Linked DNA regions of Starkeya sp. ORNL1. The protein of the gene in region 1 interacts with the protein of each later gene in a pairwise test. Links are inferred from orthologs where the notes say so. Each region holds a gene or a part of one and is shown on either strand. Other genes may lie near its edges.

The links.
Region 2: the proteins of nusG (region 1) and rho interact in binary tests that used the Escherichia coli proteins (3 or more experiments, as listed by UniProt). The link is inferred for Starkeya sp. ORNL1 from one-to-one orthologs.

What each region holds. Positions count from the first base shown.
Region 1 is NZ_CP048834.1:978,363-981,397, reverse strand. What follows is about bases 264-2,982. They hold nusG (transcription termination/antitermination protein NusG), read left to right. Parts: upstream 264-1,217; coding sequence 1,218-1,748; downstream 1,749-2,982. Other genes in these bases: rplA (50S ribosomal protein L1), read left to right, coding at 2,328-2,982; rplK (50S ribosomal protein L11), read left to right, coding at 1,877-2,323; secE (preprotein translocase subunit SecE), read left to right, coding at 1,009-1,206; tuf (elongation factor Tu), read left to right, coding at 264-556. Also shown: more of tuf, read left to right, coding at 1-263; more of rplA, read left to right, coding at 2,983-3,035. UniProt on the Escherichia coli protein: Part of the processive rRNA transcription and antitermination complex (rrnTAC). The complex forms an RNA-chaperone ring around the RNA exit tunnel of RNA polymerase (RNAP).
Region 2 is NZ_CP048834.1:3,939,882-3,943,162, reverse strand. What follows is about bases 213-3,177. They hold rho (transcription termination factor Rho), read right to left. Parts: upstream 2,346-3,177; coding sequence 1,080-2,345; downstream 213-1,079. Other genes in these bases: hemE (uroporphyrinogen decarboxylase), read right to left, coding at 3,010-3,177; G3545_RS18755 (CopD family protein), read right to left, coding at 2,581-2,955; G3545_RS18765 (hypothetical protein), read right to left, coding at 710-1,069; G3545_RS18770 (hypothetical protein), read right to left, coding at 320-694. Also shown: more of hemE, read right to left, coding at 3,178-3,281. UniProt on the Escherichia coli protein: Facilitates transcription termination by a mechanism that involves Rho binding to the nascent RNA, activation of Rho's RNA-dependent ATPase activity, and release of the mRNA from the DNA template.

The DNA.
Region 1 (3,035 bases):
GTTCCTGATGCCGATCGAGGACGTGTTCTCGATCTCGGGCCGCGGCACGGTGGTGACCGGTCGCGTCGAGCGCGGCATCGTGAAGGTCGGCGAGGAAGTCGAGATCGTCGGCATCCGTCCGACGGTGAAGACCACGGTGACCGGCATCGAGATGTTCCGCAAGCTGTTGGACCAGGGCCAGGCCGGCGACAATGTCGGCGTGCTGCTGCGCGGCACCAAGCGCGAGGACGTCGAGCGCGGCCAGGTTGTGTGCAAGCCGGGTTCGGTGAAGCCGCACACCAAGTTCAAGGCCGAGGCGTACATCCTGACCAAGGAAGAAGGCGGTCGTCACACCCCGTTCTTCACCAACTACCGTCCGCAGTTCTACTTCCGGACCACGGACGTGACCGGGATCGTGACGCTGCCGGAAGGCACCGAGATGGTGATGCCGGGCGACAACGTGACGGTCGACGTTGCGCTGATCGTGCCGATCGCGATGGAAGAGAAGCTGCGCTTCGCCATCCGCGAAGGCGGCCGCACCGTCGGTGCCGGCGTCGTCGCCAGCATCATCGAGTGAGCGAGGCTCTGCTTCGCAATGAAGATGTTTCGGGCGCCCCCAAGGGCGCCCGATTCGTTTTGCGCTATATTCCGCAGGCGTGTGCTCGTAGCCGCGGCGTGATGCGTGAATTGGGGCCGTCTGCCCCTTTACAGGTGCGGGCCGGATCAACTAGGAACAGCGCCCGGGCCGCCTCGGCGTGCTTAGGAGTGTAGCTCAACTGGTTAGAGCACCGGTCTCCAAAACCGGGGGTTGGGGGTTCGAGTCCCTCCACTCCTGCCACCTTCAAGAAGACGGCGGCAGGACAAGGATTGCAGCGCTCCCCATACTTGCGGATTCGGTGGCGCGTACAAATCTTCAGCATGTCCTTTGACGTAACCCGCCGCACAGGCTATACGCCCGCTCTACCCATTTGATTTGATGTGGACAGCGCGGGAATAACTCCCCCGCGCTAGAGGCGTTTCGAGACGAGCATGGCGAAGACGAACCCCGTCGAGTTCTTTCAGCAGGTCCGCGCGGAAACCCGCAAGGTCACCTGGCCGACCCGTCGCGAGACGCTCATCACCACGGCGATGGTGTTCGTCATGGTGGTGCTGGCGTCCCTCTTCTTCCTGGTCGCGGACCAGATCCTGAGCTTCGCCGTGGCGCAGCTCCTGCAGATCGGCCGTTGAGGGAAGGCGAGATGACGAAGCGCTGGTACATCGTCCACGCCTATTCGAACTTCGAGAAGAAGGTCGCGGACTCGATCAAGGAGCAGGCCGGGCAGCGTGGCCTCACCGACCTGTTCGAGCAGGTGCTGGTGCCGACCGAGAAGGTCGTCGAGGTACGCCGCGGCCGCAAGGTCGATGCCGAGCGGAAGTTCTTCCCGGGCTATGTGCTGGTGAAGATGGACCTCACCGACGAGGCGTTCCATCTGATCAAGAATACCCCGAAGGTGACCGGCTTCCTCGGCGCCGACAACAAGCCGATGCCGATCCCCGAGAGCGAGGCGATGCGCATCCTGCAGCAGGTGCAGGAGGGTATCGAGCGCCCGAAGCCCTCCATCACCTTCGAGGTGGGCGAGACGGTGAAGGTCGCGGACGGCCCGTTCGCTTCCTTCAACGGCATTGTCGAGGAAGTCGACGACGCCCGCTCGCGCCTCAAGGTGGCGGTGTCGATCTTCGGCCGGGCCACCCCGGTCGAACTGGAATTCGCGCAGGTCGAAAAGACCTGAGCGATCACGCCGGGGCGGCTCGCGCCACCCTGGCAGGTCGTGGGAGGGCAAGGCGGTCGCCAACCGTCTTCAACCCGCACCACGGACCCCTAAGCCGGCGGAGCGCCGGCGCATATTGGGAGTAAGACATGGCGAAGAAGATTACCGGCTATATCAAACTGCAAGTGCCCGCCGGGTCGGCGAATCCCGCCCCCCCGATCGGCCCCGCGCTCGGCCAGCGCGGCCTGAACATCATGGAGTTCTGCAAGGCGTTCAACGCGCAGACCGGCCAGCTGGAAAAGGGCATGCCGATCCCGGTCGTCATCACGGCGTACCAGGACCGTTCCTTCACCTTCGAGCTCAAGACCCCTCCGGTCTCCTACTTCCTGAAGAAGGCGGCGGGTCTCGAGACCAAGAAGAAGCCCGGCTCCGGCTCGAAGACGCCCGGCAAGGGCTTCGTCGGCAAGATCTCCAACGCCCAGATGCGCGAGATCGCCGAGAAGAAGATGAAGGATCTGAACTGCGACACCGTCGAATCGGCCGTGCGCATGATCGAAGGCTCCGCCCGTTCCATGGGCCTCGAGGTGGTGGGCTGAACCGATGGCAAACATTGCAAAGCGTGTCCGTGCTACCCGTGAAGGCGTCGATCGCCTGAAGCTCTATGGCCTCGACGAGGCTCTGGGCATGATCAAGGAGCGGGCCACCGCCAAGTTCGACGAGACCATCGAGGTCGCGATCAATCTCGGCGTCGATCCCCGCCATGCCGACCAGATGGTCCGCGGCGTGTGCAACCTGCCGAACGGCTCCGGCCGTACCGTGCGCGTTGCCGTGTTCGCGCGCGGCGCCAAGGCCGACGAGGCCAAGGCGGCCGGTGCCGACATCGTCGGCGCCGAGGACCTCCTGGAGATCGTCCAGGGCGGCACCATCGAGTTCGATCGCTGCATCGCCACGCCGGACCTGATGCCGCTGGTCGGCCGTCTCGGCAAGGTGCTCGGCCCGCGCGGCCTGATGCCGAACCCGAAGGTCGGCACCGTGACCATGGACGTGAAGGGCGCGGTGGAAGCTGCCAAGGGCGGCGCCGTCGAGTTCCGCGTCGAGAAGGCCGGCATCATCCACGCCGGCATCGGCAAGGCCTCGTTCCCGGTCGACAAGCTGGCCCAGAACATCCGCGCCTTCGCCGACGCGGTGGTCCGCGCCAAGCCGACCGGCGCCAAGGGCACCTATGTCCAGCGCATCGCGGTGTCCTCGACCATGGGCCCGGGCGTGAAGGTCGAGCCGGCCACGGTGCTCACCGCGGGTGCCGGCGCC
Region 2 (3,281 bases), 3.0 Mb from region 1 along the record:
GCGAAGCCACCGAGCCGGGATCGGCGCCGCTGAAGAGCGTTTGCGCGATCCCGGACCGGCCTCGCGGCCGTCCGGGATGACGTCTCGAAGAGTGGGGACAAGCCTGTGGAAAACTTCGGCATAAAATCACCCGAACCTCACAGCGCCCCGCAAATGGCCCGTGGAGTCACAAGCGCCCTTTCAGGCATCTATCCTCGTCTGACGCCTTAAATCGCCGTCCCGAGTCAATTGTGGGGACCGATATTTCGCAGGCGAATCGAACTAAGAGACTCGCGCTGGTTGCATTGGTGGACGTGACCTCGATGATAAGACGGCTACCTTACTTCGAATCACGTGAACGCATCGCCAATCGTCGCCACGCGGTAATTACTAACGGCACCATCACGGCACCCGATGTCCATAGATAGGCTTGGGCGACGTAGCCTGGACCAAGCTCATTCCTGATTGCAGGACCGAGAGCCGGGTCGTTCAGTTCGACCAAAATTCCGAACGAGGCAACGGAGGCGAACGCGGCCACAACTAGCGGCAGCCACCAGCGCAGCATGCCCGCGCCCCAACTTAGGCAAGCCACCACGACCGCATAAACCCAGAATATCTCCGGAGCAGATTGCTTGTCCGCAACCTCACCCATCGCCAGCGTTGATCCGGAGAATAAGAGAGCAAGGGCAAGTGCGAGTGCGAGTTGTCTGGCCATCGGCCGCTACCCGAACTAACGAAGTCTGGCCATGCGAATATTCGCGAACATCAGCGGCACGACGACCAGCAGCGCACTGCACAGATCGGCCTGAAGTATGTAGCCGGCTCCAAGTTCATCACGAACGGCCGGACCAATGATTGGATCGCCCAGCTCGGCGATCAGCTCGGAGGCGAGGAACGCCACCGGAGCCCAGATCAGCAGCGGCAGCCACCAGCGGCGGCACGCCATCACCCAGCTCATGCCCGCCACGGCGATGACGGCGAGCCATAGCGCCCCGCTCGCCGGCTCCCGATCGGAGACGCCGGCGGCAGCGGGCGCGGCCGAGACGAGCCACGCAGCAAGGATCATCAACATGAACCGCCGCGCGCCCATCCCGCATGCCTCATGTGTTCATGGAGTCGAAGAAGTCGCCATTCGTCTTGGTCTGGCGCAATTTGTCGAGCAGGAACTCGATAGCGTCAACCGTGCCCATCGGATTGAGGATGCGCCGCAACACATACATCTTCTTCAGCACGTCGCTCGGTACCAGCAGCTCCTCCTTGCGGGTGCCGGAGCGGGTGATGTCGATCGCCGGGAACACGCGCTTGTCGGAGACCTTGCGGTCGAGGATGACTTCGGAGTTACCTGTGCCCTTGAACTCCTCGAAGATCACTTCGTCCATGCGCGAGCCGGTCTCGATCAGCGCGGTCGCGATGATGGTCAGCGAGCCGCCCTCCTCGATATTGCGCGCCGCACCGAAGAAGCGCTTGGGGCGCTGCAGGGCGTTGGCATCGACACCGCCGGTCAACACCTTGCCGGAGGACGGCACCACGGTGTTGTAGGCGCGCCCGAGACGGGTGATCGAATCCAGCAAAATGACGACATCGCGCTTGTGCTCGACCAGGCGCTTGGCCTTCTCGATCACCATCTCCGCGACCTGGACGTGGCGGGCGGCCGGCTCGTCGAAGGTGGAGGAGACCACCTCGCCCTTCACCGAGCGCTGCATGTCGGTGACTTCCTCCGGCCGCTCGTCGATGAGCAGCACGATGAGGTAGCACTCCGGGTGATTCGTGGTGATGGACTGCGCGATGTTCTGCAGCAGCACGGTCTTGCCGGTGCGCGGCGGGGCGACGATGAGGCCGCGCTGGCCTTTGCCGATCGGCGCCACGATATCGATGATCCGCGCCGAGAAATCCTTGCGGGTCGGGTCTTCGAGCTCGAGCTTCAGCCGCTCGTCGGGATAGAGCGGCGTGAGGTTGTCGAAATTGATCTTGTGCCGGATTTTCTCCGGGTCTTCGAAATTGATGGTGTTGACCTTGAGCAGGGCGAAGTAGCGCTCGCCATCCTTCGGCGAGCGGATCTGCCCTTCGACGGTGTCGCCGGTGCGCAGGCCGAAGCGGCGAATCTGCGACGGCGAGACATAGATGTCGTCCGGCCCCGGCAAATAATTCGCATCGGGCGAGCGCAGGAAGCCGAACCCGTCGGACAGGATCTCGACCACGCCCTCGCCGATGATGTCGGTCTCGCGGGCGGCAAGCTGTTTCAATATGGCGAACATCAGCTCCTGCTTGCGCAGCGTGCTGGCATTCTCGACCTCAAGCTCTTCGGCAAAAACCAGAAGTTCGGCCGGATTCTTGGACTTGAGGTCCTGAAGTTTCATTTCCCCCATGGGGAAGCCTCGGAAGTTGGGAGAGCGTAAAGGTGGACCTCTAGCGGGCACCCGGACGCGTCAGGAGAAAGGAAGGCGCTGGTCTGCGGAGCGGCACCGGTTTCGTCCGGAACCCGTCCGGCGCACGCGCCGGTGTCTGGAGCGACATCAGGCAGGTCTGTGCGTCAGCCAGCTTGGTGGAAGGCATCGGCAACATAGGCAAAGCAGCGAGTCGGCGCAAGCCCACCGGAAATGTTTAGAAAGGCTTCACCACGACCAGGATGACGATGCCTATCATCAGCACCGTCGGCACCTCGTTGGCGATGCGGTAGAAGCGCGCGGAGCGGGTATTCCGGTCGAGCTGGAAGTCGCGCACCCGGGCGGTGAGGAAACCGTGCACGGCGCTCATCGCCAGCACCAGCAGGAATTTCACGTGAAACCAGCCGGATAGATACCAGCCGCCATCCCAGGCGAGATAGAGCCCGGCCAGCCAGGTGACGCCCATCGCCGGATTGATGATGGCCTTGAGCAGCCGCTGTTCCATCACCTTGAAGGTCTCGGACTGCGGCGAGCCCGGCGGCGCCTCGCAATGATAGACCATCAGCCGCGGCAGATAGAGCATCCCCGCCATCCAGGAGATGACCGCGAGGATGTGCAGCGCCTTGATCCATTCATAGAGCACGGCTCAGCCCCGCAACCGTTTCAGCATGTGCTCGACATGGGAGATCGGGGTTTCCGGACGGATGCCGTGGCCGAGATTGAAGATATGGGCAGCGCCGCGGAAATCGTCGAGGACGCGGTCTATCCCCTGATCGAGCGCCCGGCCACCGGCAATCAGTCGCAGCGGATCGAGATTGCCCTGCAGCGCCACCCGGGCACCAAGGGCCGAGCGCACCGCCCGGCGATCCACGGTCCAGTCGAGCCCGATCGCATCGACGCCCGCCTCATTGACCAGCG